DNA from 2 places in the Saccharospirillum sp. HFRX-2 genome. Region 2 is predicted to be linked to the other one. Evidence: predicted binding sites of a transcription regulator. Region 2 holds the regulator's gene; the other holds the start of a gene.

Region 1 (16,086 bases), on a different contig from region 2:
GGATGGCCGCGGTGGCGTGCACCGCCGAGCGGAAGTTGGCGGCGCTTAGCGCGACCTGATGAGTGCTGAAATCGTCCCAGTGCGCCAGCGGCAGTTCGCTGTCGTGGCTGCGGAATACCACGCGCTCGAAATAGCGCGGTAGAGATTTTCTGGATATCAGATTTGCCAAGGCCACCCGGCCAAAGGCCAGCGCTTGCCGGCGCGGGGTGGTGACGGTGGTGGCGCCTTTGCACAGAGCGGTAACGATGTGCAGTTGGCGTTCGGGGTTGAGGTCGGCCAGGCCGCCGGCGCCGATCATGCTGTCGATAAAATCCAGCGTCTTGGTGGTAATTTCATCGGCATCGGCGTGCTCGGTGTAGCGTTGTTCCAGGTAACCTTCTTCCAGCCGTTCAATGGCTGCGAAAGCATCGTTATTGGCGTAGGCGGTCATGCGCAGCGCGCCGATGGACGAGCCGACCAGATCAACCGGATGCGGAATTTTGGGTAGCCATTCGCGCACCAGATAGCGGTCCAGATGGGTCAGTACAAAGCATTTTGGGCCACCGGACGCGCCGAGGATGACGCGGATGTCTTTAGGTGTCAGGCCCTGTTGTTGGATGTGCTCGAAGGCGTTGCGGCCAGCGTACAGATGCAGATCGCTCAAAGGTCAGTCCCCCGCTAAATAAGCAGGGGACTATAACATGACCGTTGGTCAGTTCCGTGAACAGCTGGGTGGTCGTGACTTTTGGCCAGTCGGGCTTAGTGCGCCGCCAGCCATTGCTTGAAGGTTTTCGGTGCAGCGGCAAGCAACTCGCCTTTTTTGATGCTGGCCGGGCCGCCTGTGCGATCACCCGACAGCGCGCCGGCTTCCTGCAGCAACAGGCTGGCAGCGGCGAAATCGACCGGGTTCAGATCGTCGGCGAACGCCAGTTGCAGGCGACCGGCAACCAGGTTGGCCATGCTCAGCAAACCACAGCCCGTAACACGCACACCGGCAACGCGCTCGGCCCATTGGGCGCTGGTGGCGAAGTCGCGGGTTTCGAAGCCAGCGATGGCTTTATCGAGGCTGCCACCGGCGACGCGCACGCGACGCTCGTTCAACTGCACGCCACGGCCGCGCATGGCGCCGTATTCGTCGCCACTGGCCGGGTCGAGTAGGGCCACGGCTTCGATGCGGTCGGCACGGAAGTAGCTGATGTTGATCAGGTAGCCGGGGTAACCGGTGCGGTAGTTGGTCTCGCCGCTGATGATGTTGATCTGCCAGACCGATTCGCCGTCGTAATCACGGCTTTCATCGCGGCCGATTTGCAGGCAGTCGATGTGGTGGCGTTGGTGGGCTTTGCGGATGGCCTTGCGGGCACGCCAGGCGGCGTCTTCGATGGCTTTGCTGAACACCGTCTCACGGCTGTCGCCTTCCGCCGTCAGGGAGTCGATGTTGGCCAGGGTGTAGCTCAGTTTGTCGGCCGCAGCGCGCGCAGCGCGCAGGGCAATGGTTACGATCGGTTGCATAGGCTTACTTCTCACTCATATGACGGCCCAACCGTGCGCAATCGGGCCAGCGTTTCAGATTAGACAGAAACGCGCAGGCCGACGCAGGGTTGAGGCATGCCGCAAGGACGGGTTTGTTAAACAGCGTTCTGGAAGCTGCCAACCTTGGCGAGGTAACACGCCTGGGGCAGCCTTCCGGAAAAAGGGCGCGTATAATAGCGGCATTCGCCTCTTTCTTTAATAGCTTCGGGAAGTTTTTTTCATGTCCGAGCCGCAATCGGCCACCGTTTCCACTAACCCAGCATCGGAGTTGGACCTCAGCGCCATCCGTGTGGTGCTGGTGCACACCTCTCACTCCGGCAATATCGGCGCTGCTGCCCGCGCCATGAAAACCATGGGGCTCAGCGATTTAGCGCTGGTGTCGCCCAAAGAATTCCCGTCGGAAGAAGCCACGGCGCGTTCTTCCGGCGCTCAGGATCTGCTTGAAAACGCCCGGGTGGTCGAAAACCTCGATGACGCCATCGCCGATTGCGGCTTAGTGGTTGGCGCCTCGGCGCGCTCGCGGTCGCTGCCCTGGCCGATGCTCGACCCGCGCCAACTGGCTGATCGAATTGCCGATCATCCCGCCGGTTCGAAAATCGCCTTGCTGTTTGGCCGCGAACGTTCGGGCCTGACCAACGAAGAGCTGGCGCGTTGTCATTATCATGTGAACATTCCCGCCAACCCGGATTATTCCTCGCTGAACCTGGCGCAGGCGGTGCAGGTGCTGGCGTACGAACTGCGCATGCGTTCGCTGGACCAGGAACCGCGTCCGGCTGGCCCTTGGGGCGTGGAGTGGGATCAGCCACCGGCCAATGCCGATCAGTTGGAAGGGCTGTTCCAGGCGTGGGAGAAGACGCTGGTTGAAGTCGATTTCCTCGACCCCACTAACCCGAGAACCTTGATGAATAAGGTGCGCAGGCTAATACTGCGGGCCCAACCCGATGAAGTGGAAGCCAATATCCTGCGTGGCTTTTTGACCCAGGTCGATAAATCCCTGAGGAAGCGTTGATCATGTTTAATGGTGTGAAGGAAGACATTAAAAGCGTCTTCGACCGTGACCCCGCCGCCCGCAACTGGTTCGAAGTACTGCTCAACTACCCGGGCCTGCATGCGCTGCTGTTGCACCGGCTGAACCATCGGTTGTGGAACTGGAACCTGAAAACGCTGGCGCGCTGGATGTCGCAATTTTCCCGCTGGCTGACCGGCATCGAAATCCATCCCGGTGCCAAGATCGGTCGTCGCTTCTTTATCGACCACGGCATGGGCGTGGTGATTGGTGAAACCGCCGAGATCGGCGACGACGTCACCATTTATCAGGGCGTCACCCTGGGTGGCACCAGTTGGAAAAAAGGCAAGCGGCACCCGACGTTAGAAGACGGCGTTATCGTCGGCGCCGGCGCCAAGGTGCTCGGCCCGTTTACTGTCGGCCGCAATGCCCGGATCGGCTCTAATGCCGTAGTGACCAAGGAAGTTCCGGAATCGGCCACGGTGGTGGGCGTGCCTGGTCGTATCGTTAAGCAGGGTGGAGAAAAGGTTCTGCCGTTCAGCGAACAGCAAAAAGCCATGGCCGACAAAATGGGTTTCGATGCCTACGGCGTCTCCTCGATGCCCGACCCGACGGCCCACGCCATTAAAGCCTTGCTCGATCACATTCATGCCCAGGACGAACGCATCAATTCCATCTGCAAGTCGATGAAACGCCTGGATGCGAGTTATAAAGCGCTGGATGCGCCGGAGTTGAGCGATGAAGATTTCGCACCGATTGAAGATTCGGACCGGTCAGCCAACAGTGGTGGCTGAAGACTAAAGAATAAAAAAAACGCGCTCTAGGGCGCGTTTTTTTATGGCCGTAGATCAGCTGTGAGCGATAGGTTGGTTGTTTGGCGCTTGCCAGGTCGGCGACGGATGCAAGTGGGTTCCGGTTTGAGCGTGGGGGACTTCGAGCAGTTCCAGGCTGCCATCTTGGTGTTCGAGCAGGGCGGAGCAGCTTTCTACCCAGTCACCATCGTTGGCGTAAACAAAGCCATCGTTGATGCGCAGTTTGCTTTGGTGAATGTGGCCGCAGACGACGCCTTGAACGCCTTGCTCACGGGCGTAGTGGATGACCTTTTCTTCAAAGCTTTCGATATAGGCGCGGGCTTTTTTCGATCGCATTTTCAGTGCGCCGGGCAGCGACCAATAAGATTTACCCAGCCAGGAGCGCAACCGATTCAGGTGACGGTTCAGGGTGACCACGGTCTCATAAGCCCATTCGCCGATGTGCCACCAGAAATGTCCGCAGTAGATATCGTCGTCGAAGCGGTCGCCGTGCAGCAGCAAATAGCGTTCACCACTGGCGGCGGTATGAATGGCTTCGTGTTCGACGCGCACCGGGCCCAGGTGCGTATCGGCGAAGTGGCGGAAAAACGGATCGTGATTGCCCGGTACATAGACCACTTCGGTACCGCTTTTGGCTTTGGCAAGAATCAGTTTGAGGATGCTTTCGTGATGCTTGTGCCAGCGGCCCTTGCGGGTGCTGAGCTTCCACAGGTCGACGATGTCGCCGAGCAGATAGAGGTAGTCGGTCTCGGTGTTGTTGAGAAAGTCGGCCAGCAAATCCACCTGGCTGTTGGGGTTGGCGAGGTGAATATCGGATATGAACACAGCGCGAACGCGACGTTGGGTCATGGCTCAGTCTCCCATGGCAGAGTTAGGCCAAGGCTAGGCTGGGCGGATGAAGCTAGGGTGACAGCATCATGACGCTTTGATGAATGCGATGACATCTATGCCAGTATTCACCGGGCTAAAAATTCTCCCAACTATCCTCGTCATCATCGAGTTGAGGTTGCAGTGACGGTTTTGGCCTGTTAATCGCGATAGTGTTGGATGTTAATGGGTGCACAGAAGCGTGTTTAGGTGATGATTTGTTGGCGTTAGTAGGCGCTGTGGGTTTAATGCTGTGAGCAGTATGGTCGCTCTCGGTCAGTACAAATCGGTTTACATTTTTGGTTAATAAATCTGCTTGGCTTAATAGATTTTCAGAGGCCGCTGCAGCTTCTTCAACAAGGGCGGCGTTTTGTTGAGTCATTTCATCCATTTGGCTGACGGCCTTATCGATTTCATCCAACCCGGATGATTGTTCTGCAGAGGCGCTGGCGATCTCAGTCATAATGTCATTGACCTGCTTGATCGCAGTCACGACCTCTCGCATGGTGTCACCGGATTTATTGACTAGCTCATTGCCATTGTTGATTTTCCCCGCTGACTCGGAAATGAGATCTTTAATGTTTTTTGCCGCATTCGCTGAGCGTTGCGCTAAGGTTCTTACCTCCGATGCAACAACCGCAAAGCCTCGCCCTTGTTCGCCCGCTCGAGCAGCCTCAACCGCAGCGTTAAGTGCCAGGATATTGGTTTGAAAAGCAATGCCATCGATCATGCCAATGATATCCGCAATTTTTTGTGAGGATTCATTGATGGAGGCCATGGTTTTCACCACGTCTTCTATTAAGTGACCACCATCCAGAGCGATTGTTACTGCGTTGGATGCCAAGTTGTTAGCCTCTTTGGCATTGTTGGCATTTTGGCGAACAGTCGTGGTTAGCTCCTCCATACTAGACGCTGTTTCTTCCAGACTGGAAGCTTGTTGCTCAGTGCGGTTAGAAAGGTCTGTGTTGCCATTGGAGATTTCGCGAGCACCGTTATACACCGCATCAGATGCATTTTTAATATTGACGATGATCTCTGTCATGGTATCAAGCAGTGAGTTTACGCCTTCTGAAATACTGAGCATCATGTCGGATTTGTCTGCCGTTGACACTCGTTGGGTAAGGTCATTATTAACCGCGGCATTAATGGCTGTATTCACCTGGCTAACGGTCAGTTGAAGCTGTTGTTCAGCTTCGACTTCAGCCGTAATATCCGTGGCGAATTTCACTACTTTGTAAGGCGTACCGGTTGCGTCAAAAATAGGGCTATAGTTGGCTTGTATCCAAATAACTTTACCGTTTTTATGAACGCGCGGAAAACGGCCGACAAAATGTTCGCCCTTAGCGAGGCTATCCCAGAAGTTGCGATACTCCTCAGATTTTTGGTATTCGGAATCGACAAACAAACGATGATGTTTGCCTTGCACTTCATTGAGCGTATAGCCAAGAGCGTTTAAGAAATTGTCGTTTGCTGAAAGTATGGTGCCATCCAGTTTAAATGAGATGACCGCTTGAGATTTGGATATGGCTGCTAGTTGACTTTCATAATCGCTAGTTTGTTGTTTCTTCGCAGTGATATCAGTGGCAAATTTAACGACTTTATAGGGTTTTTTGTTGGCATCAAAAATAGGGTTGTAGCTGGCCTCAATCCAGACTGGCTGACCGTTTTTCGAGTAGCGACAGTATTCACCACTTTGAAATTCACCATTACGCAATTTAGCCCAAAAATCTTTGTATTCCTGGCTATTGCGGTAGGTGTTATCGACAAAAATGCTGTGGTGTTGGCCTTTAACTTCCTCTAACGAATAACCTAAAGCGTTCAAGAAGTTGTCATTGGCCATTAAAATATTGCCATTTAAGTCAAACTCAATGACGGCGAGTGAGCGAGATAAGGCGTCGAGTTGACCTTGAGTATTGATCCAATCATCTTTGGCGATAGTTACTTGCTTACCACCTGATATTTTTGCTAACAGGTTTTTTAACATGGTAGTAACCTTTATGTGAGTCTTGTTTACTTTTAAGCCATCAAGATCAGCTGCAAAGAATGTGTGTCTTTATGTGCCTTTGGGTCGTTCGATCTTATCGCTGGATGGCGGTTTTACACTGTTAAAAAAGATGACCAGTGGATTTCCCAATGCGGTAAGTTCATAGAGGAAGCGACTATCAAACACCACTGGAAATTCAAATGCGGGTTTACTGTCTTCGGTTTCTAGGGTCATCTCATCTGAAACGCTCTAAACAGTAACCTTCACTACACCTCTATTTCGTCTACATCGCATAATGAGCGTAGTCCATTTGTCAGTAAGTGGTTTCACGCCTATCGAATTTAATTAAAAAATCCACATATCGGCGTGATATTGTCAGCTAACGGCCACCTCATTTAATAACATTCGGTAACCTAACTAGCGTTCACGTAAATTGGCGTATGCGCTTTTGTGGTGGCTAATGAGTCACCAAGATAACTTTTACCTTCATCAGGCCAATGGCATAGGGTTTATCGTTTGATTTAAGAGTGAAGCACGTTTTTGCAGGCATTCAAGGCGCATTGCACGGTTTAGGTGATGCGCTAGGGGGACGGATGACAGCGGGACGAGAGAGTTGTGACTGTTTGGTGATGAAATAGACATAGAACTTGGGGCCGTGGATACGACCCCGAGAGTTATAGATCAGTGCCTTGGCAGTTGCTGCGTCAGGCTGTCGGTGGCACCGCTGTTATCGGTGACCGTCAGGGTGACCTCGTTGCCTGGCTGGCGCTTAACCTGGCCAATCGACAGCAGTTTCCAGCTGCCGTGGAAACTCAGGTTGCCGACCTGCCAGTGTTGGTCGGTCAGGTAGCCATCCGGGTCTTGGCTGTCGCTGATAAACAGATACCAGAACAGAATTTTAAAGACGCGGAAGCTGGCGACGGGCGGGGCGTTCATGGCCACATCGACAATTACCGGATCGTGGTCTGACGAGCGGTAGGCATTCGGTGCGTAGAAGCTTTCCACCTGAGCCGGCGATTTGTAGTTGGTGTTGTAGTCCAGTGCCAGCGGTTCGTCGGTGTTGATGTGCCAGTCCTGGGTTTTCAGCACTTTGTCGGCCAGTGAACGGCTGGCTAAGGCGTGGTCGAGGTTGCCCGCTGCACCGTCAAAGACATAGGAGTAGTCGCCAGCGGATTTCAGCGAAGCGTAACCGGCGTCAGCCAGGGTCTGGATCGGGTCTTCCATGCTATAGGCGTTAAGGTCACCCATGATCAGTACATCGCTGTCGACGACACCCGTTGGGTTGTTATCCAGCCATTCGGCCATGGCCTGGGCGGCGCGGGTGCGGGCAATGTTATAGGCGCCCTGGCCGTCGCCGGTGGCGCAGTCGTTGTAGTCGGCGCAGTCGCCGTCACCTTTGGATTTGAAGTGATTAACCACGACCGTAAAGCGGTCGCCGCTGGCAGCGTGCTCGAAGCTTTGCGCCAAAGCGGGACGGTTTAGATCGTCGATAAACAAGGGTTCGCCTTCATCGTCCAGCGGTGAGCTGTTGCTGTCGAGAATTTGCGCCAGGTTAACCGGCGATACCACCTCCGGCCGATACAGCAGACCAACGGCGATGACATCGCTGCCGATCTGGCTGACACCCGGGACGACGTAATCGTAGTCGTTGCCAGCGCTTTGGGTGGCGTTCAGGGCGTCGGTCAGTTGGGCGATGGCACTGTCGGCGCTGTAGCCGTCGTTTTCAATTTCCATCAGGCCGATGACATCGGCGTCGAGCGCTTCCAGGGCGGCAACCAGTTTGGTTTGCTGGCGTTCCAGTTCAAACGGCGTTTCGGCGCCGCGCTCGGTTGGAAAACCGCCGCCCATGCCATCGCCATTAAAATAGTTGAGCACGTTGAAACTGGCTAAGCGCAGATCGGCGTCGGGAGTGGCCCTGGGTTCGAGCGTGCGCGGGTTGGTGCCCTGGAACACCGGCGTGCTGGTCGGAATCACCTTGTAGGCGCTAAAGGCGTAAGTCATCACGCCGTTCAGGCTGGCCAGAGTGTCGCCGATGCGCAGGCTGTTGTAGGCCGACAGTTCCGGCGCTGGGAAGATGACCGGGTCCGGGTTTTGGGTGGAAATGCCGTCTTCGACGATCAGTGAGTTCAAAGCATTGGCTTCGACTACCGCTTCAGCCGCAGCGCCGGGTTCGGCCACTTCGGTGGGAATATAGCGACGGCCATTGCCGATCATAAATTCGCCATAACGGCCCAGTTGATAAACCTCGTTCACGGTCAGTATCTGGTTAAAGGCGACGCTCATGCCTTCGACGGCTTCGAGTTCATCACGGTCATTCAGCGGCAGACTGAGGCTGGCGGCGCTGGGCAGCGTTTGGTTGCTGGCGCAGATGTCGATGCCGGCAATTTGATTCAGCTGGGTCAAACCGAAGTATTCATCGACCTGGCCGTTGACGACGACTTTGTCGCCAACAGAAACGGTCGGGGTGTCGGCATAGATAAAGAGGCCTTCGGAGGTGGCCGGGTCGCCATCGGCATCAACATCTTCTTCCTGCACAAAGAAACCGCTTAGCTGATTGTCGTTCTGCAGTTGCGCCACGACGATGGCTTCGATGGCCACCGACTGGCCGAGCAAGGGCGATTCGCTGCCGCTGCCTTGAATGGCAGAGATGGCGGTCATCTCATCACCACATTGCGCCAACGTTGGCTCGCCATCACCCGGATCGCTATCACCATCACCCAGGTAGGCGAAGGTGTCTTGCGGGTAGCTGTCCCACTGGATGCTGGGGTCGAAGGGGGTGTTGTACTGAGGGTCGCCCTGAGTAATGCCGGCTTTGCGCACCAGGGTGACTTCGCCGCCGAAATAGTCGTCGTTGCCCAACTCGCCAATGCGATCGACCACAGTGCCGTTTTGTTTCAGCAACAACACATCGTTGCCGTTGAAGAAGGTGACGCTGGCGGTGAGGTCGGCCTGGTCGAGAATGGCGCTGGTCGCCTGGCTATTGGCGATAACATAGAAACCACCGGCTTCCAGCGTGCCGCTGAGCGTCAGCTGGTTCTGCACGTTGGTATTGCCGTTGGAATAGAGTTCGATGCGGTACTGCGACAGATCGACAGCGTTTGAACCGGTGTTGTTCAGTTCCAACGCTTTGTTGTTGGACGAGCCTTCAATGTACTCGCTGAAAATCAGATCGGCCTGGGCTGTGGCACTGGCGAGCAGCGTCGCCAAGGCCAGAATCGGCAGTTTGTTGTTCATGGAATTCCCTCAGTTTCAGTTCGTTGATTGGCAGAATCCCTGGCTCTCCCCAGCAACAGCGGAGTGTGTAGTCACACTCCGCCGAATTCTCTGTCACAAGAGCGCCGACACCTGGTTCCATTCATTTGAACGACTGGTCAGTTTTTTTGCGACCACTGTCCACCCTAGCGGTTTTTTATGACAGGGCAATATCCGTTGAGTGTCCATTTGAGTCATCGTTTGAAATGACCAATGGCCGATGCCACTGACTTGGGTTCTGCTAGTCTGGCTGACGCCTTATTGCCCATTCCTCATAACTCATAATCAAGGACGTTAGGATGCTGAAAACCACCACTAATACCGTAGAAGGCCGTCCCATTGTCGATTATCTCGACATCGTCGTCGGTGAAGCCATTCTCGGTGCCAACATTTTTAAAGACGTATTCGGCGCCATTCGCGACATTGTCGGTGGTCGTTCGGCCGCTTACGAGCGCGAAATGGGTAAAGCGCGCGAAACCGCCTTTGCCGACATGGAAGAGCGGGCTGCGGCCTTGGGTGCCAACGCCATTGTCGGCATTGATATCGATTACGAAGTGGTCGGTGATCGCGGCAGCATGATGATGGTCAGCGTCAGTGGTACCGCCGTTCGCTTGAGCGACTGACCGGGCAGGCTCTGGCCTTGTCATCACCGTCACAGCCGCTATGATGCGCGCTCCGTGCGCGCCTGCCGGTTACCCATTGACCGAACGATTATGATGCAGTGCGCTAACCGACCCAAATGAGGTAAGCATGCTGTTTCTTTCCCGCCGCCAGGATTGGTTTGGCAATCTGCGTGGCGATATTCTCGCCGGTATCGTCGTCGCCCTGGCGCTGATTCCCGAGGCCATCGCCTTTTCCACCATCGCCGGTGTCGACCCGAAAGTCGGCCTTTATGCGTCTTTTTGTATCGCGGTGATCACCGCTGTTACCGGCGGCAGACCGGGCATGATCTCAGCGGCCACCGGCGCCATGGCGTTGCTGATGGTGACGCTGGTGAAAGATCACGGCCTGCAGTATCTGCTGGCAGCCACCTTGTTAACCGGCGTGCTGCAAATTATCGCCGGTTATTTGCGGCTGGGTTCACTGATGCGCTTTGTGTCGCGTTCCGTGGTGACCGGCTTCGTCAATGCGCTGGCGATTCTGATCTTTATGGCTCAGTTGCCGGAACTGACCAATGTGACCTGGCATGTCTACGCGGTCACTGCCGCCGGCTTGGGCATCATTTATGGCTTCCCCTATCTGAACAAAACGATTCCGTCGCCGCTGGTGACTATTTTGTTTTTGACCGGTGTGGCGATCTGGCTGGATCTGGACATTCGCACCGTCGGTGACCTGGGCCAGTTGCCGGATTCACTGCCGGTGTTTTTATGGCCGCAAGTGCCGCTGAATTTTGAAACGCTGGCGATTATTTTTCCTTATTCCGCCAGCCTGGCGGTTGTCGGTTTGCTGGAATCGTTGATGACCGCGACCATTGTCGATGACCTCACCGATACCAGCAGCGACCGAAATCGTGAATGCAAGGCTCAGGGTTTGGCGAACCTGGGTGCTGGTGTGCTCGGCGGTATGGCCGGCTGCGCCATGATTGGTCAATCAGTCATCAACGTGAAATCCGGTGGCCGGGGACGTTTATCGACGCTGATCGCCGGTGTGGTGTTATTGCTGCTGGTGGTGTTTTTGAAAGACTGGGTGTCGATGATTCCCATGGCGGCGCTGGTTGCGGTGATGATCATGGTGTCCATCGGTACCTTTAACTGGGGTTCGGTGCGCGATTTGAAACGGCTGCCACTGTCGACCAACCTGGTGATGATCGTAACCGTCGTGGTGGTGGTCTGGACCCACAACCTGGCCTATGGTGTGCTCGCCGGCGTACTGTTAGCGAGCCTGTTCTTTGCCAACAAGGTTGGTCATTTTATGTACGTGCGGTCGGATTACGATGCCGACAGCGATACCCGCCGCTACGCCGTGGTCGGCCAGGTGTTTTTCAGCTCGGCCGAGAAATTTATCGCCTCCTTCGATTACAAAGAGGCGGTTGACCGGGTAGTGATCGATCTGCAACGCGCGCATTTTTGGGACATCACTGCGGTTGGCGCGCTCGATAAAGCGGTGATCAAGTTCCGTCGCGAAGGCGCGCAGGTCGAGGTGATTGGTCTGAACGAGGCCAGCGAAACCATCGTCGACCGTTTTGGCGTACACGACAAACCCGATGAAATCGACAAGGTATTGGGAGCCCACTGATGGCCAATGACATCAACAATAACAACAAGAATGGCAAAATTTTAACCTGCATCGACGCGTCCCAGTTCAGCGCGGCGGTGTGCGATTACGCCGCCTGGATTCATCGCCGCACTCAGGCGCCGGTGCAGCTGCTGCACAATTTAGAGCAGGGCCCGGCGGTGGTACCGAGTGATCTTAGCGGCGCTATTGGTCTGGGCAGTCGTGAAACTTTGATGCAGGAACTGACCGACGTCGAAGCTGAGCGCAGCCGCCTGATGTTGGAGCAGGGTAAGCTGATGTTGAACGCGGCGCGTGACCGGCTGCAACAGGCCGGCGTGGTCGAGTCGGAAATGAAGCAGCGTCACGGTGGTTTGACCGAATCGCTGATCGAGCTGGAAGACGACATCCGCGTGCTGGTGTTGGGCATTCGTGGCGAAGAACGCGGCGACGATGACCGTCATCTCGGCGGCCATCTGGAAAGTATTTTGCGCTCGCTGCACAAGCCGGTGCTGGTGGTGAATAATGATTTCCAGGAACCCAAGCGCGTCATGCTGGCTTATGACGGCAGCGATGCCTCGGGCAAGGCGCTGGAGATGCTCGCCAACCGGCCGCTGTTTACCGGCCTGGAAGTGCATCTGGTGACCGTGGGCGAAGATCCGGCCACGGCTCAGGCGTTGCAGCAGGCGGCGACCTTAAAGCTGCGTGAAGCGGGCTTGAATGTCACCGCAGTGACGCTCGATGGCAAACCCAGTGAAGAGCTGGTGCGCTATCAGTCCGAGCATGATATCGACCTGACCTTGATGGGCGCGTTCAGTCACACCCGGCTGCGCGATCTGGTGTTGGGCAGTCTGACGGTGAAGATGCTGCTGCGCGCAAATAAGCCGTTGCTGTTGTTGCGTTAAGTTAAAAGGTTACGTTAATTCGCTGCGTCAGTCCTCTTGCTCCGGCGGGTCCGCCCGCCACACCTTGAACAGATAGACGTACAGACAGATCACCAGGGCGGTAGCCAGAGCCGTTGCCAGCCAGGACGGTTGTTCAATCACTTCCGGGTTGACCGTCAACCCCAGTCCGCCCAGGGTGAAGACCTGCTGCGGCATCAGCCATCGCTTGCGTGGCCGGGGTTTGAACGATAACCGCAAGGTAAAATGCAACGCCATCGGCACCGCCGCAATGATGACGCCCCACCAGGGTCGCGTCGCCTCGCTGAGCAACACTTCCAGCAATGAAACCAGCAAGGATAAACCCAGCAGTGTCTGATAGAAGGTCACAAACCGCTGCATCATCGCGCCGCCTCCAGTCGGTTGAGCAGGTCATCGATGTCATCGGCGACGATCAGACTTGTGGTCAGATCGGACCAGGCGAATTCAGCGCTGATCATGCGATCGATCATCGCCAGCAGTGGGTCGTAATAACCGTTTAAATTCAGCAGCGCCACCGGCTTGCTGTGATAACCCAGCATGCGCCAGGTCCAGACTTCGAATAATTCCTCCATGGTGCCGGGGCCGCCGGGCAGGGCAATAAAGGCATCGGCTTCGCCGGACAGAATGGCTTTGCGCTGATGCATGGTGTCGACCACGTACAACTGAGTCAGGCCATCATGGGCGACTTCTTTCGATACCAGCGCCTTGGGAATGGCGCCGATCACCTCGCGGCCGCCAGCCAAAACACTGTCGGCCACCGCGCCCATCAGCCCGACCTTGGCGCCGCCATAAACCAGATCATGACCGCGCTGCGCCATGCGTTCGCCAAGCCGGCGCGCCGACCGAATAAAGTCCGGGTCCAACCCAGGTTTGGAGCCGCAAAATACCGTAATATGCATCGCTGATTCCTCAGTGCACCCTGATGATTTATCGGCTCGCCATGGTAACGCAAGCCAGGGGCCGTGCAGAGGCCGTCATTGAAAAGGCATCTTATTTAAAGGCGTTAGCATGCCCATCGAACCCTTTGTGGAGCTGGCCTGTCCGCTGGACGGCGAGCCGTTAACCAAGCACGACAACCGCTGGGTCTGCCCGCAGGGCCACAGCTACGACCAGGCGCGCCAGGGCTATGTGAACCTGCTACCGGTACAGCACAAACGCTCCAAAGATCCGGGTGATTCCAAGGCCATGGTCGCCGCCCGCCAGCGCTTTCTGGCGACTGGGCATTATCAGCCAGTGGTGGAATTAATTGCCCGGTTGTGCCGCCCAAGCCCGCTGCCGGATACCGATTTCACGATCCTCGATGCCGGCTGTGGTGAAGGTTATTACCTGCGTCAGTTGGCCGAATGGGCGCCGGATTCGATGCCAGTGAAGATGGCCGGGCTCGATATTTCCAAGGACGCCGTTCTGGCTGCGGCGAAACAGGATAAGCGTGAGACCTGGGTGGTGGGTACCAATGCGCACCTGCCGATTCAAAACGCCAGCCTGGATCGGTTGTTGTGCGTTTTTGGGTTTCCGGTCGCCAGCGAATTTGCCCGCGTACTGAAACCCGGCGGCCGCCTGATACAGGTCGATCCGGGACCGGCGCATCTGCGTGAATTGCGCGAAGTGTTGTACGAACAAGTGGATGGCCCAGAATCGCCCAAAGCGCCGACACTGGACGGTTTTCAGTTGGTTGAGGAGGACGAAGTCAGTTACCGCTTCCAGCTCGACAACGCCCAGGCGATACAGGATTTACTGGCGATGACACCCCACGGTTATCGCGCCCCGGCCGAGGGGAAGGCGAGGGTGGCGGCATTAACGTCATTGGATGTAACGGCTGAGGTGTTTGTGCGGGTGTATGAGCCGACTGATAAATGATTTACAGCCTTGAAGCACGCAAGAAAAAAACCGGCATTGCGCCGGTTTTTTTATGGGAGACGACCATTAGTTCAGCGGTTTAATTAGCTGCCGCCAGTGCTACCGCATCCGGCCCGGCCGGGAACCTCAGCTTGCTGGTGGTGTCGGTGCTGGCGCGCCAGACGCCTTCGGCAACATCGATGGCTTCGGTAACCACTGACGAAACCCCAAAGCTGGCGAAGATCTGTTCAGCAAAGGGCGCATAGGGTTCGGTAACCAGACCGGCCATGCGCTCGGCGCCGTTGGCAGCAAACTGGGTGGAGGGGCCGTAGCCCGGTTCGACCAGTTTGACCTGGATATTGAAGTCGGCCAGTTCCAATGCCAGCGATTCGGTAAAGCCTTCGATGGCGGTCTTGCTTGCGGTGTAAACCGCCACCAGCGGGAAGGGCGCCAGCGTTGCGCTGGAGGTGACGTTGACGATTACGCCGCTGCGTCGCTCGCGAAACTGCGGCAGAACGGCCTGAACCATCGCCATGACACCGAAGGTGTTGGTCTCGAAAATGTCGCGCACCGTGGTCATAGGCGTGGCCTCAAACGCGCCGAACAGGCCAAGACCGGCGTTGTTGACCAGCACGTCGATGGGACCGGCTTCCTGCAACGCAGCGGTGATGCTGGCCGGATCGGTGACATCCAGAGCAATAACGCGCATCCGCGGCGATTGCGGCAGTAGCTCCGGGCGCGGTGTGCGCATGGTGGCGATCACCTGCCAGCCCTGGTCGTGAAAGTAGTGCGCCGTTTCCTGGCCGTAGCCGGATGAACAGCCGGTAATCAGTACGGTTTTCATCTTGAGTGTCCTCTGTTGGTTGGATGGCCATACGATAGTCAGCAGGGTCAGGACTTGCTACGATCCAAAGTCCGTAATTAATTTGCCAGAGTCCGGTTATGGTCGATCCACTCTCCGAAGTCATCAATCTGCTGCAACCGCGCGCCGTGTTCAGCAAGATCATCAGTGGCGCGGGTGCCTGGGCGGTGCGTTACGCCGCCTTTGAACAGCCGAGTTTCAGTGCGGTGCTGGAAGGGCGCTGTCGGCTGCAGGTGGACGGTCAGCCGGAAATCGAACTGGTTGCCGGCGACTTTGTGTTGATGCCGGCGACGCCGGGTTTTGTGATGTCTGGCTATGAGGTTGCTGAGCCTGCCTTTGTTGATCCGAAATTGATGCCGTCGCCTCAGGGTGAAGTCCGCCATGGTCGTCAGGACGGGCCGGCCGAGGTGCGTATGCTCGGTGGCAGCTTTGTGTTTGGTTCCCAGGATGCGTCCTTGCTGGTGTCTCTGTTGCCGACCTTGCTGCACGTGCGTGATGTATCGCGGTTAGCGACCCTGGTGCAGCTGGTACGGGACGAGTCGCTGGCGCAACGGCCAGGGCGAGAACACGTACTGGGCAATCTGGTGGAGGTGTTGCTGGTGGAAGCGCTGCGCGCCAATTCGGCGGAGAATGCACCGGTGGGTTTGTTGCGGGGTTTGGCAGATACCAAGTTGGCAGTGGCGATGCGCGCGCTGCACGCTGATCCGGCCCGCTCCTGGACGGTCGAGGAATTAGCGGCCACGGCGGCGTTATCGCGTTCGGCCTTTTTTGAGCGGTTCAGCCGCGCGGTCGGTGTGCCGCCGATGGAATATCTGCTGGCCTGG
Region 2 (16,086 bases):
CATTGCCGGCTCGGTGATCAAGGAGCTGAGTAAGCTGGGCGTTAAGGTGCGTCATAACACCAAGGTGGTGCGTGGTCACGACGGCGCGCTGGAAACCGACGAAGGCGAGATGATCGACGGCGATATTATGGTGTGGGCCGCCGGTGTTCGCGCACCGAATTTCCTGAAGGATCTGGCCGGGTTGGAAAGCGCGCGCAACAACCAACTGATGGTCAACCAGACCTTGCAGACCACCCGCGACGAACGCATCTGGGCGCTGGGCGACTGCTGCGCCTGCCCGCAAAGCGATGGCAGTTGGGTGCCACCGCGCGCTCAGTCAGCACACCAGATGGCGAGCCATATTCTGAAAAACCTTAAACGCCAAAAAGCCGGCAAGGCATTAGTGGATTACCACTACAAAGACCACGGTTCACTGATCAGCCTGAGCCGATTCAGTACCGTCGGTTCCTTGATGGGCAACCTGACGCGTGGTTCGATGATGATTGAAGGACGCCTGGCGCGGCTGGTTTATATCAGCCTCTATCGCCAACATCAGATGGCGCTGCACGGTGTGACACGAACGCTGATGCTGGCGTTGATTGACCGGCTGAATCATGCGATTCGGCCGAGGTTGAAGTTGCATTGAGGCGCCTGGCGGCGCCTGCTCTAAGCTAAACGGGAGCGGTATGCCGCCCAGACGGGAGACGCTAATTACTGCACGGGCGCCGCCGGCGCCCGACAAACCCGCGCCTCACGTCTGGGCGGCACACCGCTTCCGTCCAGCGTCTCCCAAAGCGCCTCTCAGGCGCTTAAAAACTCTGCTCTACGTGCCGCGTCCTGCAAAAACACCCCACCCAAAGCACGCGTTTCCGTACGCGACTGGCCGTCGCGAACACCGCGTGCTTTGACGCAGTAATGCGTGGCGTCGATCTGTACCGCTACGTCCTCGGTGCCGAGCAAGGTCTGCAGCGCCACCAGAATCTGCTGGGTCAGTCGTTCCTGAACCTGCGGTCGTTGCGCGAAGAAACGCACAATGCGATTGATCTTCGACAGACCGATCACTTTTTCTTTCGGCAAGTACGCCACCGTCGCCAGGCCATCGATGGTGATGAAGTGGTGCTCGCAGGTCGACAGCACTTCGATGTCGCGCACCCGCACCATTTCGTTGACGTTCATTTTATTATCGATCTGGGTGATCTTGGGAAAGTGCTGGTAATCCAAGCCGGAGAAAATTTCGTCGACGTACATCTTGGCGATGCGCAATGGCGTTTCCACCAGGCTGTCATCGGCCAGATCCAATCCGAGCGTGCCTGCCACTTCCGCCATCAAGCTCTCAATGCGGGCCACTTTCTGATCACGATTGAGGTCGTTGGGCACCATGGGGGTTTCCAATCCGCGAGCGATCAAGGCTTCCTGGACGGCCAGGGCTTCGTTACTGAACATGGGCAATTTCCGATCTGGGCAGGTTTATGCAATACGACGTTGTCAGCGTGTCGGATGACCGCCGATCAATAGACCGACGGTTCGCCTTCCGGGCGGGTCTTAAAGCGCTTGTGCAACCACAAATACTGCTCAGGTTGTTCGCGCACCTTGGCTTCCAACCATTGGTTGAATACCCGGGCGTCGGCGTCTTCATCGTCGCTGGGGATCGGCAAGGCAGGTTCAAAGCGCGCCACATAACGGCACGGATCTTCATCGCGATAGAAAAACACCGGCACCACCGCCGCACCACTCGATTTGGCGAGCTTGGTGGTCATGGTCACGGTCGCGGTGGGGATGTTGAAAAACGGCACGAAGGTGGAGGCCTTACGACCGTAATCCTGATCCGGTGCGTACCAGACGATGCGGCCTTCGCGCAGCGAGCGGATCAAGCCACGCATATCACGCCGGGCGATGCTGCGTGAACACCAGCGTTCGCGCGAACGGGTCATAAAGTAGTTGAGCAGTTCGTTGTCGTGCTTGCGGTAGATCAGATCGTATTCGCGAATCAGACCAAACAAAGCACCGGCCATATCGAGAATGGTGAAGTGACCACCCACTAACAACACGCCTTTGCCCTGCTGCTGAGCGGCATCGAGATGTTCGAGACCTTCCCAGCGGACTTTATCGCGCATTGGCTCCATGGGTTTCACCCAGGATCGCGCGGTTTCCAACATGCCGAGAATGTAGGAGAAGAAGCTGCGCTTAAGCAGCTCGCGGTGCTCGGCCTCGCTCAAATCGGGAAAACACACTTTCAGGTTACGATCGGCGACATGACGACGACTGCGCGCCGCCGCCATCAGGATCGGCGTTAACCAGCGCGCTACTCGTACCCGGCCGCGCTCGCTGAGCCGGCCGATGCAGTGCATAAAACCGATAAACAGCCAGGGTCCCCAATAACGCGGGGCTAGGAAATCGCGATAATGGAAGCGATCGGTTACGCGTGAATCGCGTTGGCGGGTTTTTCGGGGACGAGGTGCTTTGGCTTGACGCATGCTGGGCCGGGATCGTTAAATGACGCTCTAGTTTATCAAAACCGGCCCAGCCGGGCGATTGCAAATCAGGACATTCAGACAATGGCTAAGCCTCTGCCTAAAATTCTCACTCGCCGCCGCGGCGCCCATAAGCTGCTCAGTGCTCTGGCGGCCTTGCAAGTTCACTGGCAAGGCTACAAAGATGCGCGCGCGGCCCTGAAGGCGCGTAAAAAAGCCGGCCGCGCTTAATCGTCACGCTTCCCTGCCGGGCTGGCTTAAGCCAGTCCCAAGACTCCATCCATTTCCACATTCGCGCCCTTGGGCAGTTCGGCCACGCCGATAGCCGCGCGCGCCGGGTAGGGCTGCACGAAATACTCGGTCATGATGTCGTTGACGGTGGCGAAGTGGCCGAGGTCGGTCAGGTAGATGTTGAGCTTGACGATATCCTGCAAACTGCCGCCGGCCGCTTCACAAACCGCGCGCAGATTACGGAACACCTGATGCACCTGAGCGGAGATGTCGCCATCGACCAGCGTCATGGTCTCCGGTACCAGCGGAATCTGGCCGGACAGATAAACGGTGTCGCCCATTTTGATGGCTTGCGAGTAGGGACCAATCGCCGCCGGGGCCTGGTCGGTACTGATAACGCTCTTGTTCATGGTGAGGCTCTCTTTAAGTCGATTTTATTATGAATGTCGGCTTCAGCCCGGCCATATCGCCGACTGACACCGCTGAAAAAGTGAGCCACGCATTATCGCCAATTGCGGCGCAACTACAAAGCACTACAATCCGCTAACATTCATCCTTTTTCCCTTATTGCGGGAGTTCGTTCGCTCATGAATTGGTCCGTCAATGACGCTTTGGAACGCTACAACGTCGATCGCTGGTCAGAAGGTTATTTCGGCATTGCCGAAGATGGCCGGGTCACGGTGCGCCACGATTCCGGTGACATCCGCCTGACGCGCATCGTCGAGGCGGCGCGCAGTCAGGGACTGCAATTGCCGTTGCTGGTGCGCTTTCCGCACATCCTTCACGATCGGGTAGCGCGTATTGTTGAGGCGTTCGATCAGGCCATCGTGTCGGAAAAATACCAGGGGCGTTATCAACCACTGTATCCGATCAAGGTGAATCAGCAGCGTCGTGTGGTGGAAGAAATCATCGCCGGCCAACAGCGCGTCTGTGGCGGCCGCATTGGCCTGGAAGCCGGATCCAAACCGGAACTTTTGGCGGTGATGGCCGAAGCCTACAAAGGCGAAACCACCTTGGTGTGCAACGGCTATAAAGACAAAGAATTTATCCGTCTGGCGTTACAGGCGGAGAAACTCGGTCACCGGGTCTATCTGGTGGTCGAAAAAGCCAGCGAAGTCGACTGGATTGTGCAGATCGCACGCGAGCTCGAAGTGCAGCCACGCATTGGCGTAAGAGCGCGGCTGTCGTCGATCGGCAAAGGCAACTGGCAGAACACCGGTGGCGAGAAATCGAAGTTCGGTTTAACGGCATCCGAAGTGCTGAACGTGGTCGAAACCTTAAAAGCCGCGGACCTGCTCGACGCCTTCCAGTTGCTGCATTTCCATCTCGGTTCACAGATTGCCAACATCCGCGATATTCAGGTCGGGCTGCGCGAGTGCGCGCGATTTTATGTGGAACTGCGCGAACTCGGTGCGCCGATCAGTGCGGTGGATGTTGGTGGCGGCCTGGGTGTCGATTACGAAGGCACGCGTTCGCGCTCCAGTTGCTCTATGAATTACAGCACGGCCGAATACGCCAACAACGTCATCTATGCCTTCCGTCAGGCGGCGGAAATGGCCGATCAGCCGCATCCGGATGTGTTCAGTGAATCCGGCCGCGCGGTGACCGCTCACCATGCGGTGCTGATCACCGACGTGATCGAAGAAGAACGCGCCGAAAGCAGCGAATTGCAGGCGCCGGACGCCGAGGCGGTGCCGGCGCTGCACGAGCTCTGGTCCTGCCATCAGGATCTCGACAATCGCAAACGTTCATTGCCGGAGCTGTATCACGATGCCGGTTATTTTCTCAGCGAATGCCACCAGGCCTATAACCTTGGCCAGTTGAACCTGGCCGGTCGCGCTCAGGCCGAAGAGCTGGCGCGCAGCCTGAACCTGAAATTGCGCACGCGACTGAACGCAGCCAAGAGCAGCCATCGAGTTATTCTCGATGACCTGAACGAAAAGCTGGCGACAAAACTGTTCGTGAACTTTTCGGTGTTTCAGTCGGTGCCGGACATCTGGGGTATCGATCAGATTTTCCCGGTGCTGCCATTAACTGGCCTGGATCGTGAACCGACCGAGCGCGGTGTTATTCAGGACATCACCTGCGACTCGGACGGCCGCATCGATGGCTATGTCGACGGCGAAGGCATCGAAACCACGCTGCCGCTGCCCGCCTGGCAGGCCGACGAAAAACCCTGGTTGGGCTTTTTTATGGTCGGCGCCTATCAGGAAATTCTCGGCGATTTACACAACCTCTTTGGCGATACCGACAGCGTCGATGTTTACCTCGACGGCGGCGATGCGGTGCGCCTGGAGAACCAGCGCAAAGGCGATTCGATTGAAGCGGTGTTGCGCTCGGTCGATTTCAATCCGGAATTGCTGCGCTCGGCTTATCAGCGCCAGCTTGATGCGTCGACACTCGATAGCGAGCAGCAAAGCCGTCTGATGCGCGATTTCGAGCAGGGCCTAACGCGCATTACCTACCTGGAAGCGCGCCAGGCGACGGCGCCAATCGACGCTTGAATCTGCGCTGCCCGTTTTGCAGCGCACCGTTTTCGGGTGATTATCCGGCGCGTAGCGTCGGTGCTCACACCGTTAAATGTGAGCGCTGCCGACGGGCATTTTTGATTGGGGTGCGCAAAGGCTGGTTCGGCTATCGCCGCGAAACGCGGGTGCGCTGAGCGCGGTTAAAGCTGGATAATGCTGTCCCAGGCTTCGCGCCAATGTTCGAAGCGATGGCTGCCACCAGCGTATTGGTGCAACTCGCACCAGGGTTCACACAGTGCAGCGGTGGCCGCGCTGGTCAGCACCTCATCCCCTTCGTCCAGAAACACCGTCAGCCGATCGCCAAAGCCCGCCAATAGCGACGGTACTCGCTCAAGCCAGGTGGTCAGTTCCGGGCCGACCGCAGCATCAACATGGTGGCGAGTGCCGGTTACGTAGTTAGTTAATTGCTGACCGAGGCTGTCTTCCAGCAGGCCACTTTCGTGCACCAGCAGCGGGTTAATCAACACCGCCTGGGCATCAAAGCGATCGCCTTCGGCCAGCGCCAGCAAGGCCAGCAAACCGCCCATCGACGAGCCCATCAGCAGCGGACGCCCCGGTGCCGCATTGAGTTTTTGCACCAGGCCGGCCAAGGCGTCATGCATCTCGGGGACGCTGTAATAGAAGGCGTTGTGCGCCTGGAACTGCCAGCCGCTGGCTGCGGCCTGATCATAAAAATAGCGCGCTTTGTCGCTGGGAAGTTCGCCGTCGACTTCGACCGCGGAGTTAAAACCGTTGATATAGATGAGGGTTGTGCTCATCTTTTTGCCCTGAGTTGCCACACTGCTCGACATCCTTGTCGAAGCTCGAGTGTTTTACAAGGCGGGCGCTTCGGCACCGGCGGCGGCTACATCGGCTTTGCTAGCACGCTGGTAACGGCCAACGGCGGTGAGCAGCGATTGCAGCGCCGTGGTCGAGGTGTCTTCCGCCAGAGCAGCGGCGGTCACCGGGGTGTTGTTAACCAGCACCTTCAGGCAGCACAGCGCTTTGGCGTTGGTGCCTTCGCTGAGCGCAAATTCGTCGTAGGCATCGACTTTCAGCGACAAATCGAACTGTTTCTCCAACGCCGCCGCCAAGGCTTCCAGCGCGCCCTGACCGTAACCCTGCAACAGGGTCGGGCTGCCGGCGTCGCCGAAATTGACCTGAGCTTCAACGCCGGCATCGGTGCGATGCAGGTCGTAGGTGTGCAAACGCCAACCATCGGGAATGGCCAGGTATTGCGAATCGAACAGGCTGTGCACGCGCTGCGAATCGACTTCATCGCCGGTCACTTCAGCATCACGCTGCACGACCTTGGCGAAATCGATCTGCAACCAGCGCGGCAGCGAAATACCGTAATCGCGCTCCAGCACGTAGGCGACGCCGCCTTTGCCGGACTGGCTGTTGATGCGCACCACTTCTTCGTAACGACGACCCAGATCGGACGGGTCGATCGGCAAGTAAGCCACCTGCCAGATATCGCCTTCGCTGCGCTTGTTCAGGCACTTGCGAATGGCGTCCTGGTGGCTGCCGGAGAAGGCGGTGAACACCAACTCACCCGCGTAAGGATGACGCGGATGGGTTTCGATTTCGGTGCAGTATTCAACGGTGCGAATGATGCGCGCCATGTCCGACAAATCCACTTTCGGGTCGATGCCCTGGGAGTAGAGGTTCATCGCCATGGTCACCAAATCCATATTGCCGGTGCGCTCGCCGTTGCCGAGTAAGGTACCCTCGATGCGATCGGCACCGGCCATCAGACCGAGTTCGGCTGCCGCCACGCCACAGCCACGGTCGTTATGCGTGTGCAGGCTGACAATGATGTGTTCGCGCTGTTGGATGTGGTCGCAGACCCATTCGATCTGATCGGCGAACACATTGGGTGTTGCCATTTCCACCGTCGCCGGCAGGTTGATGATCATCTTCTGACCATCCTGGGGGCGCCAAACATCAGTTACCGCGTCGATCACTTCGACGGCGTAATCCAGCTCAGTGCCGGTAAAACTTTCCGGTGAGTACTGGAAGGTCCAGTCGGTATCCGGGAATTGCGCAGCCAGGCGCTGTACTTCTTTGGCGCCTTCAACGGCGATGGCTTTGATGCCATCGCGGTCCTGTTCGAACACCTGCTCGCGCTGCACCGTCGAGGTGGAGTTGTAGACGTGCACGATGGCGCGCGGTGCGCCTTTAAGCGCTTCATAGGTGCGCGCAATCAATTCCGGCCGCGCCTGGGTCAACACCTGAATGTTGACGTCATCGGGAATGCGGTCTTCTTCAATCAATTTACGGCAGAAGTCGAAATCCGGCTGGCTTGCGGCCGGGAAGCCGATCTCGATCTGCTTGAAGCCCAGATCGACCAGCAGATCAAACAGCTGCTGTTTCTGGGTCAGGTTCATCGGCTTGACCAGCGCCTGGTTACCGTCGCGTAGATCAACCGCACACCACTGCGGCGCCTGCTCGATAACCTGGTCAGGCCAGCGGCGATCAGTCTTGCGGATAGGGGCGAAGGGACGGTACTTGCGGTGGTCGAAGCTCATGTCGGTGTCCTGTTTTCTCTGGCCGGCCGGGATCTCCGGTGGGCTCAGTGTGCAAGATTAGCTAAGGGGTCAATGCAGCTCAACATGATGGACCGGCTCGCGACGATCGGTCGGAACCGGCCAGCTCGGCAGCGGTCCGGGTCGGTCCGACTGCATGGTCTGGCCTTGTGGGCTGGACCGGGTCTCGGCCAGCGTGGGTAGACGGCAGACCGGTTGAGCAACGTGACACAGTATAGGCCGGCGCCTTCGCAAGGTGTTTGCGAATTTGCTGTTTATTCGCTCAATATCGACATAATATGTCGCTAACTAATAAATATTGGACATTTAATTTCACGATGAATGAAAAACTGGTCAAGATCGACAAGATAGACCGCCGCATTCTGGAATGCCTGCAGGCCGATGGTGGGCTGACCAACCAGGAACTGGCCGAGCGTGTCGGGCTGTCGCCCTCGCCCTGTTTGCGCCGGGTTCGGGCACTGGAAGAGGCAGGCATCATTTTAAAAAGAGTCACCTTGCTGGAACGCAAGGCGCTGGGACTATCGCTGACGGCCATCATCCTGATCAGCATGGACCGCCACATTCCCGAGCGTTTCGCCGAGTTCCAAAGCCAGATCGAAGCCTGCCCGGAAATTCAGGAGTGTTATCTGATTACCGGTCACGACGCCGACTACATGCTTAAGGCGGTGGTGCCGGATATGGATACCTTTCAGGAACTGCTGCTTAACCGCATCACCCGGATTCCGGGCGTGACCGGCGTGCATTCCAGCTTTGTACTGCGTCGGGTGGTCGATAAAACCGACCTGCCGCTGGGTTATGTTTAGATGGACAGCGTCTAGGCGGGTTGTTTTAGATGAGAATGCTTAGGCGGGAAATAAAACGCTAGAAACGCAAACGGGGCCAGACAGGCCCCGTTTCCTAACAATGCCGCTGGGCGGCACCGCTAACCATCAAACTCAGTTGACAGCGTCTTTCAGAGCCTTGCCAGGCTTAAAGGCAACAGTGTTGCTGGCTGGGATCTGAATGGTTTGACCTGTTTGAGGGTTCTTACCGGTACGAGCGGCGCGGGCACGAGCTTCAAAAGTGCCGAAACCGACCAGAGTCACAGATTCTTTTTTGGCAACGGTGTTGGTGATCTGATCCAACATGGCATTCAAAACATCGTTGGCCTTCTCTTTAGAGATGTCTGCTTTCTCTGCAATTGCAGCGGCCAGTTCAGGTTTACGCATAAGTATTTCCTTCTGTTTTTATCGTGGTACACGATGCATCTTTCAGCATACGTTACGGTTTTTAGGTTGCCAACAGCGGCGGGACTGTCTTCAACCAGGTGTTACGTTCTTTGATACGTTCGCCGCACAGGGCAAAGCCCAGTACATCATCCCCGCGGCGATACACGGCCGCTAGATTAGCGCCACTGCCCTCGATTTGCCATGCCCCATCGCCTCTTGGTGGGTAGGCGATCACAGGACAGGCCGGAGTTTTTACCGTAATCGGCATCGCCGGCCAGCTCACTGGCGTCGGTTCACCGGCCAGCGTTTTCGCCAAAGCCCGCGCTGCAGTGGTCAACGGCAGGATATACATGAGGTTCAGGCCATCGATTTCGGCGCAGTCTCCTAAGGCGTAGATATCGGCCTGACTGCTTTGTAAAAGTCGGTCAACGACCACGCCCTTATGCACGGCCAGGCCAGCTTCGCGCGCCAGGCGGATACGGGGCGCGAGGCCCACCGCCGACAACACCACCTCGGTGCGCAGCTGCTGGCCGTTGGTCAGGCTGACACTCAGCGCACCGTCTGCAGCGCTATCCACCCGGCTGGCCAGTGGTCCCAGATGGAATCGCACACCGAGCTGCTCCAGTTCGGTTTGCAGAGCGCGACCGATTTCCGGCGGTACCAGACCGGTCAGCAGGCTTTCGCTGGGTGCGGCGACGTCTACCTGATAACCGGCACTGGCCAGGTCGTTGGCGAATTCACAGCCAATCAAGCCAGCGCCCATAATGGTGACCTTGGAATGGCCGTCCAATGCCTGCTGGAAGGCGGCGAAGTCATGACGATCATTCACCCGGCAGATTCGCTCCAGCGCATTGCCTTCCAGTGGTGGCTGCAAAGGTTCAGCACCCACGGCCAATACCAGTCGACCCCAGGTCTGCGGCTGACCCTGGCTGAGCTGCAGCGTGCGAGTCACGGTATCGATAGCCGTCACTTCGGTGTGCGTCAGAATCTGTGCCTGGAATTGTTCGGCAGCGACCTCAGCGGTCATCTGCACCAGATCATCAGCGGTCTGCTGTTTGCTCAGTGCATTAGAAAGGTTGGGCTTGTAATAGCCGGCGCCGTCATCGGCGGTGATGATGACCAGAGGGGTGTCGCTGTCATGCTTGCGCCATTCCCGCACCAGCGTATAAGCCGCCAGGCCGGAGCCCAGCACCACCAGCGGGGCAGACGTTGAAGTCGGTTTCATGCCAGTTCAATCATCTCGAAATCGGCCTTACTGGCACCACAGTCGGGGCAGTACCAATCTTCAGGAACTTCTTCCCAGGGTGTTCCGGGTGCAATGCCTTCATCGGGCAGGCCTTCGGCTTCATCATAGATAAAACCGCAGACGATACATTGCCATTTCTTCATTTTCGCCTCTGTTGCAGCGAGCGCAGTCGGGGGATGGGTTGGTGCGTTGGACGCAGAAACTACTGACAGCAGCCGCTAAAAGCAAGGCAGTTGTTATCACTGGCAAATGCCCAAACCCGTGGATACACTGGCCGCCGTCGACTGGCCCGGGTAGGACACGGGCTGCTAGCAACCGGTCTGAACGGAACCATTATGACCCTCTCAGCTTGGCCCCATTACCTGAAACTGACCCGACTCGATCGCCCCATCGGCATCTATCTGCTGTTATGGCCGACGCTCACCGCCTTGTGGCTGGCGGCCGGCGGTTTACCCCCTATTCATCTGGTGCTGATCTTTATTCTGGGCACCGTGGCCATGCGCAGCGCCGGCTGTGTCATTAACGATTACGCCGATCGTCATTTCGATGGCCACGTTAAACGCACCGCCACCCGGCCGCTGGCTCAGGGTCTGGTCAGCGAGCGCGCGGCCTTAACCTTGTTCGCGGTATTAACGCTGATCGCCTTTGCGCTGGTGCTGCTGACCAACCGCACCACGGTGTTGATGTCCTTCGTCGGGCTGTTTCTGGCGGCGCTTTATCCGTTTATGAAGCGCCATACCTACCTGCCGCAACTGTTTCTGGGCGCGGCCTTTTCCTGGGCCATTCCGATGGCCTACACCGCCGTGGACGCGCCTTTTACCGCCGCTACCTGGCTGCTCTATATCGCTAATATTCTGTGGACGGTGCACTACGACACCCTCTACGCCATGGTCGATCGCGATGACGATCTGAAAATCGGCGTTAAATCGACCGCCATTCTGTTCGGCGATGCCGACCGCTTAATGGTCGGTCTGTTGCAGATCATGACCTGGGTCGCCTGGTTGTTGTTGGGACTGCACGCCGACCTGGGGCTGTTCTGGGGCCTGGGTCTGGCCGTAGCCGCCGGTTGTTTTGTGTTCCAGCAGTGGTTGATTCGCCATCGCGAACGCGACCCGAGCTTCCGCGCCTTTCTCAATAATCACTGGGCCGGGATGGCGCTGTTCGTCGGGGCGGTGATCGATTTGGGTACGCCGCTGTAGCAGCCGCTCTCTGACGCATTGCAGATTTTTGACAATCTGATGAAAGCTGTAACACTGCTGTCATCAAAGCCGCGTCTAATAGTCACGAACGTGATAGCCGGGGTTACTCATGAACGCTCGCAGCATTCTTATTGTTGACGACGAATCCGCCATTCGTGAAGTCATTGCCGCCGCTTTGGAAATGGCGGGTTACCGCACGCTGGAAGCGGCCGATGCCACCGAAGCCCATGCGCTGGTGGTCGACCAGAAACCGGATCTGATCCTGCTCGACTGGATGATGCCGCAAGTCAGCGGCATTGAGCTGGCACGGCGTCTGAAGCGTGATCCGCTGACCGCAGAAATCCCCATCATCATGCTCACCGCCAAAGGCGAGGAAGATCACAAGATCACCGGTCTGGAAGCGGGTGCCGATGACTACATCACCAAGCCGTTTTCACCGCGTGAACTGGTCGCTCGTCTGAAAGCCGTGTTGCGTCGCGCTACACCGGCCGGGGTTGATGAACCCATCGAAATTCAGGGTCTGACACTCGATCCAGCCAGCCACCGCGTTTACGACGCCAGCGGCGAGTTGAGCATGGGCCCGACCGAATTCCGCCTGCTGCAATTCTTTATGAGCCACCCAGAGCGTGCCTACACCCGATCGCAACTGCTCGATCAGGTCTGGGGTGGGAATGTCTATGTCGACGAACGCACCGTGGACGTTCATATTCGCCGCCTGCGTAAAGCCCTGGGCTCGCCGCACGAGGCGCTGGTGCAGACGGTGCGCGGCACGGGATATCGCTTCTCCACCAAAGTTTCGGCACAATCGGCTTCATGATCCGAGATATCCGTCGGCCTTATTACCGCAATCTGCTGCTCTTCTTCGCCGCCGTCGCCACGGTCGGCTTCCTCTTGGGTTATCCGCTTCGGGCGTTGTTGGTGGCGTCCCTTGGCTGCCTGCTGTGGCAGTTGTTTCAGCAAGGCCGCTTGATCCAATGGCTGCGCAATGGCGCACGCTCCGAACCACCCGACGCCGGTGGCCTCTGGGGCATGGTATTCGATCACTTCTACAGCGTGCAGCGCGATCATCGTCAGCAAGTGCGGCACCTGCAAAACGTCATCAGCCGCATTCAGACCTCCACCCAGGCGCTACGCGACGGCGTTATCCAGCTGGATCGTCAAGGTGCGCTGGAATGGTGGAACCCGGCGGCCGAAGCGCTGCTCAGCCTGAAGCCTCAGGACCAGGGCCAGTTACTCACCAACCTGCTGCGCGATCCGACCTTTGTGCGCTTCTACAACAAGGGTGAAATGAGCGAGACGGTGCAGCTGGAAAACCCGGCCTTTCCGGATCGCTACATCGATGTTTCCATGACCATCTACGGCAAGGGCGAACGCCTGCTGTTGATCCGCGACACCACGCGCATCAAGCAACTCGAGCAAATGCGCCAGGACTTCGTTGCCAACGCCAGCCACGAACTGAAAACTCCGCTGACGGTGCTCAAAGGTTATCTGGAATCCATCCTCACCTTCGGTGGCGATCTGCCACCGGCGCTGAGCAAGGGTCTGACCAATATGGAAGCCCAGACTCAGCGCATGGATAATCTGGTGAACGATCTGCTGGTACTGACGCGGCTTGACGCCGAAGTACAGCATTCGGTGCGGCAAAGCGTGAATGTGGGTGAATTGCTGGAGAAAATTGCCGCCGATGCGCGCGAGCTGTCGAACGATCGCGGCCATCGCATCAGCGTGCAGCTGGACAGCGACGCCGCCTTACAGGGCGATGCCTCAGAATTGCACTCGGCGATCAGCAATCTGGTTTATAACGCCGTCAATTACAGCCCGGACGGCAGCGATATCGAACTGAAATGGAAAGCCTCGGCGGCGGGTGGTTTTATCGCCGTTCACGACCAGGGCATCGGCATCGACCCACGCCATATTCCACGCCTGACCGAACGCTTCTACCGGGTCGATCCGGGCCGTTCCAGCGCCCGTGGCGGCACCGGTCTGGGTCTGGCCATCGTCAAACACATCCTGCAGCACCACCAGGCACGACTGGACATTGCCAGCGTGCCGGGGCGCGGTTCGGTGTTTACCTGCTGTTTCCCGGCCGAGCGGGTGTTAGCGGCTGCGGAACGCTCCGACAAGACGGCTTAACACCGCCATCTTATCTTCGTCCTCATCGACAAACTTGACGCTGACGCGGGCGCGTCGGCAATCCTGACTGGGTTCCTGCAACGCAAGTCCAGTAACAAAACCATTAACCCGCGCCACCACACCTTCTTGTTCGGGGGCCTGGATATCGACCACCACCTGCTCGTGCAACACCGGCGGGTAGGTATCCTCAAAGGCGATCTGCACCGCCACTTCGTTCAGATTGATGTCCCGCAACAGACCCGCCCAGATCGATTGATTAGAGCGCAACGACACCTGCCAGTTCATCTTCTTGCGGTTCTGAGGAATCGGCGGGGCATTATTGTTGTTGGCCGAGGCCACCAGCTTGCTGCTGGGCGAGCCGGCAGTCAGCAAACTGGCCGCCGATGCCTGCTCTGCCGGCTTGCCACCCGTCAACAAGCTGGCTGAATCGTCACTGGATTTAGTCTGATTCATGGCCGAACGGCCTTTGAGAATGGCGCGAATCAGGTCTCGGTGATTGACCGACAGGGCTTTGAAAATTTTGCGCAGCAGCTGTTCGTTACTGAACGGTTTGCCGATGTAATCGTTAACGCCCGCTTCCACGGCTTTCACCACGTGGTCTTTATCGCCACGACTGGTCACCATGATAAAGGGCGTTTTATCTTCAGCTTCGACCTGCTCGCGATTACGCAGCCATTGCAGCAGTTCCAGGCCGGACAACTCCGGCATTTCCCAGTCACACAACACCAGATCGTAGCGTTTCTTGACCAAGAGCGCCTGAGCCTTGCTGCCGTTGACGGCCTCATCGATCTGACACTGGGTAAATTGACTGCGCAGAGCGCGCTTCACCAGATCCCGAATAAAGCCAGCGTCATCGGCCACCAGAAAATGTAGTGTCTGCAGCATTCCTTCCTTTCCTGAAAGAGCGGGCCAAGCCGCCAATAAATGTCGATGATAGTGGTTCAGGCTAGTTCAAGGCCAGCCTGTCTACCACTAGTCGGGATCAATTTGCAGTTGCCAGCGGTGAGCATCCGGCGTGATACAACCCAACTCCACCGAGCGAAACCGCATGTCGCGCTTCAGTGCACGAATGCCTTCAACGACCTCTTCGGGCGTCGCCACCGACCAGTAAATGGCCCGCACCAGATCACGGGCTATCGGCAAGGCGGGCTTGTCGCGATACTGCGGCGTGGTCTTAGCGGGCATCAACAACCGCCATTCCTGGTTATCGGCCTGGGAGACATGATCTTCAAGTAAACCCGGAAATGGATTATCCGCACTGACTTTAAAACGATGCGCCTGGCCATAGCGCACCGGCGCCAGCAACGACGGCCGCTCCTTAGTGCTGGCCAGCGACTTGTGCGCACTGTTCAACGCCACCGCCAAACCACTGAACCCCTCCGCCAAATCGCGCCAGCCGGCGTAGCACACCGGCGATGCGAATAACCGCAGCAACCGACCCTGGCCTTGCCAGCCGTTGTCATAATGCGGCTGCTCGCCATCCTGATGACGGCGCGCAGCGGCACGAATATCGGCCTCGATGGCACCGCCCTGAGCGCGAAAATGCTCGAAGCTGAGCAGGCCACGCACCGCCTCCGGCAGCGCTTCATACTGACGCTGCCACTCCGCCTCCATGGCCTCTTCGGAAACCGGACGCTGCTGCTGGCGCTGCTGCAGCCAGCGATCAAACTGCGCAAAGGGATAGGCCAGCGGTGCGCCCGGTTGCATCGGCAAATAGCCGGCCTTAAGCCAACTCAGCCAAGCGTTGGGGCCAAACGCATGTAAGCGCCCTCCGGGGCGGTCTGCTTGCTGGTTTTCCGACATGGGATGTAAGACTTTTCCTACAAAATGCGTACGCAAGCCGGTTGATTACACCGGCGCTTTTCATGGGTGCGCCAGACAAAGCGCCCGGCAACGGACCTGACCACTGAATCGCCTCCGATCAGCGACCGGGTACCACCGCAGTGTCCGTCAGGCAGGCCATATAATAACCATCGTGTTGTGGATGAACACCCGGGAAGCTCGCGGCAGGATGCCCAGCCACGGGAAGGCGCACAGATGCAGGAACCAGGACCGATACCGGGATTGGTATTTCAGGAAAGGGGCAGGACGCTCCTGTGCCAGGATGGCACCCGTTCAGGTACGAACGGCGCCTTTGGGCGGCGACAAGGGGAGGCTCGCCTCCCCTTGCAACTCGTCCGGCAACACGCACCTAATTCATCAGCTCACGCTTACCAACCAACTGCCCACTTAAGCATCGCCATAAATCGTATTCAACAGCGCCGCCAAGCGCACCGCTGCTTTTTTCAGTTGCACCTCTAATACCGGCAACGCCTCGCGTCGATAGGCGGCATCATATTCGCCGCGCACCGCCAGCGGATAGGCCACCTCCATGGCAATCTGATGCGTCTCCCAGGCCCAATCGACGACGCTCATCGAACTCAGCCACTGCTGCGCTTCTTCGTCGGTAATCTCCCGCTGATAACGCTGCGCCGTGGCAAACACCGGTGCATCCAGCTCGCGGTACAACGACTGGGTCCACACCCAGTTCAGGTTAACCCGCTCCAGCTCGCTGGTTTTCAGC

Evidence for each region. Region 2 encodes PhoB, which activates phosphate uptake and scavenging genes when phosphate is short. Its sites were predicted from a motif close to TGTCATANNNNTGTCANA; they were not measured.
Region 1: ABMA60_RS16240 (UDP-2,3-diacylglucosamine diphosphatase) is a predicted target of PhoB. The motif match lies at 4,233-4,250, and genes of this name have one in related genera.

Annotation. Positions count from the first base shown of each region.
Region 1 is NZ_JBEBMU010000009.1:75,395-91,480, forward strand. It holds gene ABMA60_RS16220 (patatin-like phospholipase family protein) at 1-643, opposite strand, end outside; gene ABMA60_RS16225 (inositol monophosphatase family protein) at 739-1,488, opposite strand; gene trmJ (tRNA (cytosine(32)/uridine(32)-2'-O)-methyltransferase TrmJ) at 1,730-2,518, shown strand; gene cysE (serine O-acetyltransferase) at 2,521-3,309, shown strand; gene ABMA60_RS16240 (UDP-2,3-diacylglucosamine diphosphatase) at 3,364-4,176, opposite strand; gene ABMA60_RS16245 (methyl-accepting chemotaxis protein) at 4,292-6,178, opposite strand; gene ABMA60_RS16250 (ExeM/NucH family extracellular endonuclease) at 6,860-9,412, opposite strand; gene ABMA60_RS16255 (heavy metal-binding domain-containing protein) at 9,730-10,053, shown strand; gene ABMA60_RS16260 (SulP family inorganic anion transporter) at 10,181-11,665, shown strand; gene ABMA60_RS16265 (universal stress protein) at 11,665-12,546, shown strand; gene ABMA60_RS16270 (hypothetical protein) at 12,574-12,927, opposite strand; gene ABMA60_RS16275 (TIGR00730 family Rossman fold protein) at 12,924-13,463, opposite strand; gene ABMA60_RS16280 (putative RNA methyltransferase) at 13,573-14,421, shown strand; gene ABMA60_RS16285 (SDR family oxidoreductase) at 14,501-15,244, opposite strand; gene ABMA60_RS16290 (AraC family transcriptional regulator) at 15,343-16,086, shown strand, end outside.
Region 2 is NZ_JBEBMU010000003.1:59,557-75,642, reverse strand. It holds gene ABMA60_RS08710 (NAD(P)/FAD-dependent oxidoreductase) at 1-625, shown strand, start outside; gene folE (GTP cyclohydrolase I FolE) at 781-1,422, opposite strand; gene lpxL (LpxL/LpxP family Kdo(2)-lipid IV(A) lauroyl/palmitoleoyl acyltransferase) at 1,488-2,453, opposite strand; gene ABMA60_RS08695 (hypothetical protein) at 2,535-2,681, shown strand; gene ABMA60_RS08690 (RidA family protein) at 2,708-3,091, opposite strand; gene speA (biosynthetic arginine decarboxylase) at 3,269-5,185, shown strand; gene ABMA60_RS08680 (YqiA/YcfP family alpha/beta fold hydrolase) at 5,350-5,967, opposite strand; gene leuA (2-isopropylmalate synthase) at 6,022-7,719, opposite strand; gene ABMA60_RS08670 (Lrp/AsnC family transcriptional regulator) at 8,055-8,540, shown strand; gene ABMA60_RS08665 (HU family DNA-binding protein) at 8,673-8,945, opposite strand; gene ABMA60_RS08660 (FAD-dependent oxidoreductase) at 9,007-10,170, opposite strand; gene ABMA60_RS08655 (rubredoxin) at 10,167-10,334, opposite strand; gene ubiA (4-hydroxybenzoate octaprenyltransferase) at 10,527-11,390, shown strand; gene phoB (phosphate regulon transcriptional regulator PhoB) at 11,500-12,207, shown strand; gene phoR (phosphate regulon sensor histidine kinase PhoR) at 12,204-13,523, shown strand; gene ABMA60_RS08635 (response regulator) at 13,488-14,408, opposite strand; gene ABMA60_RS08630 (hypothetical protein) at 14,496-15,326, opposite strand; gene ABMA60_RS08625 (S1/P1 nuclease) at 15,753-16,086, opposite strand, start outside.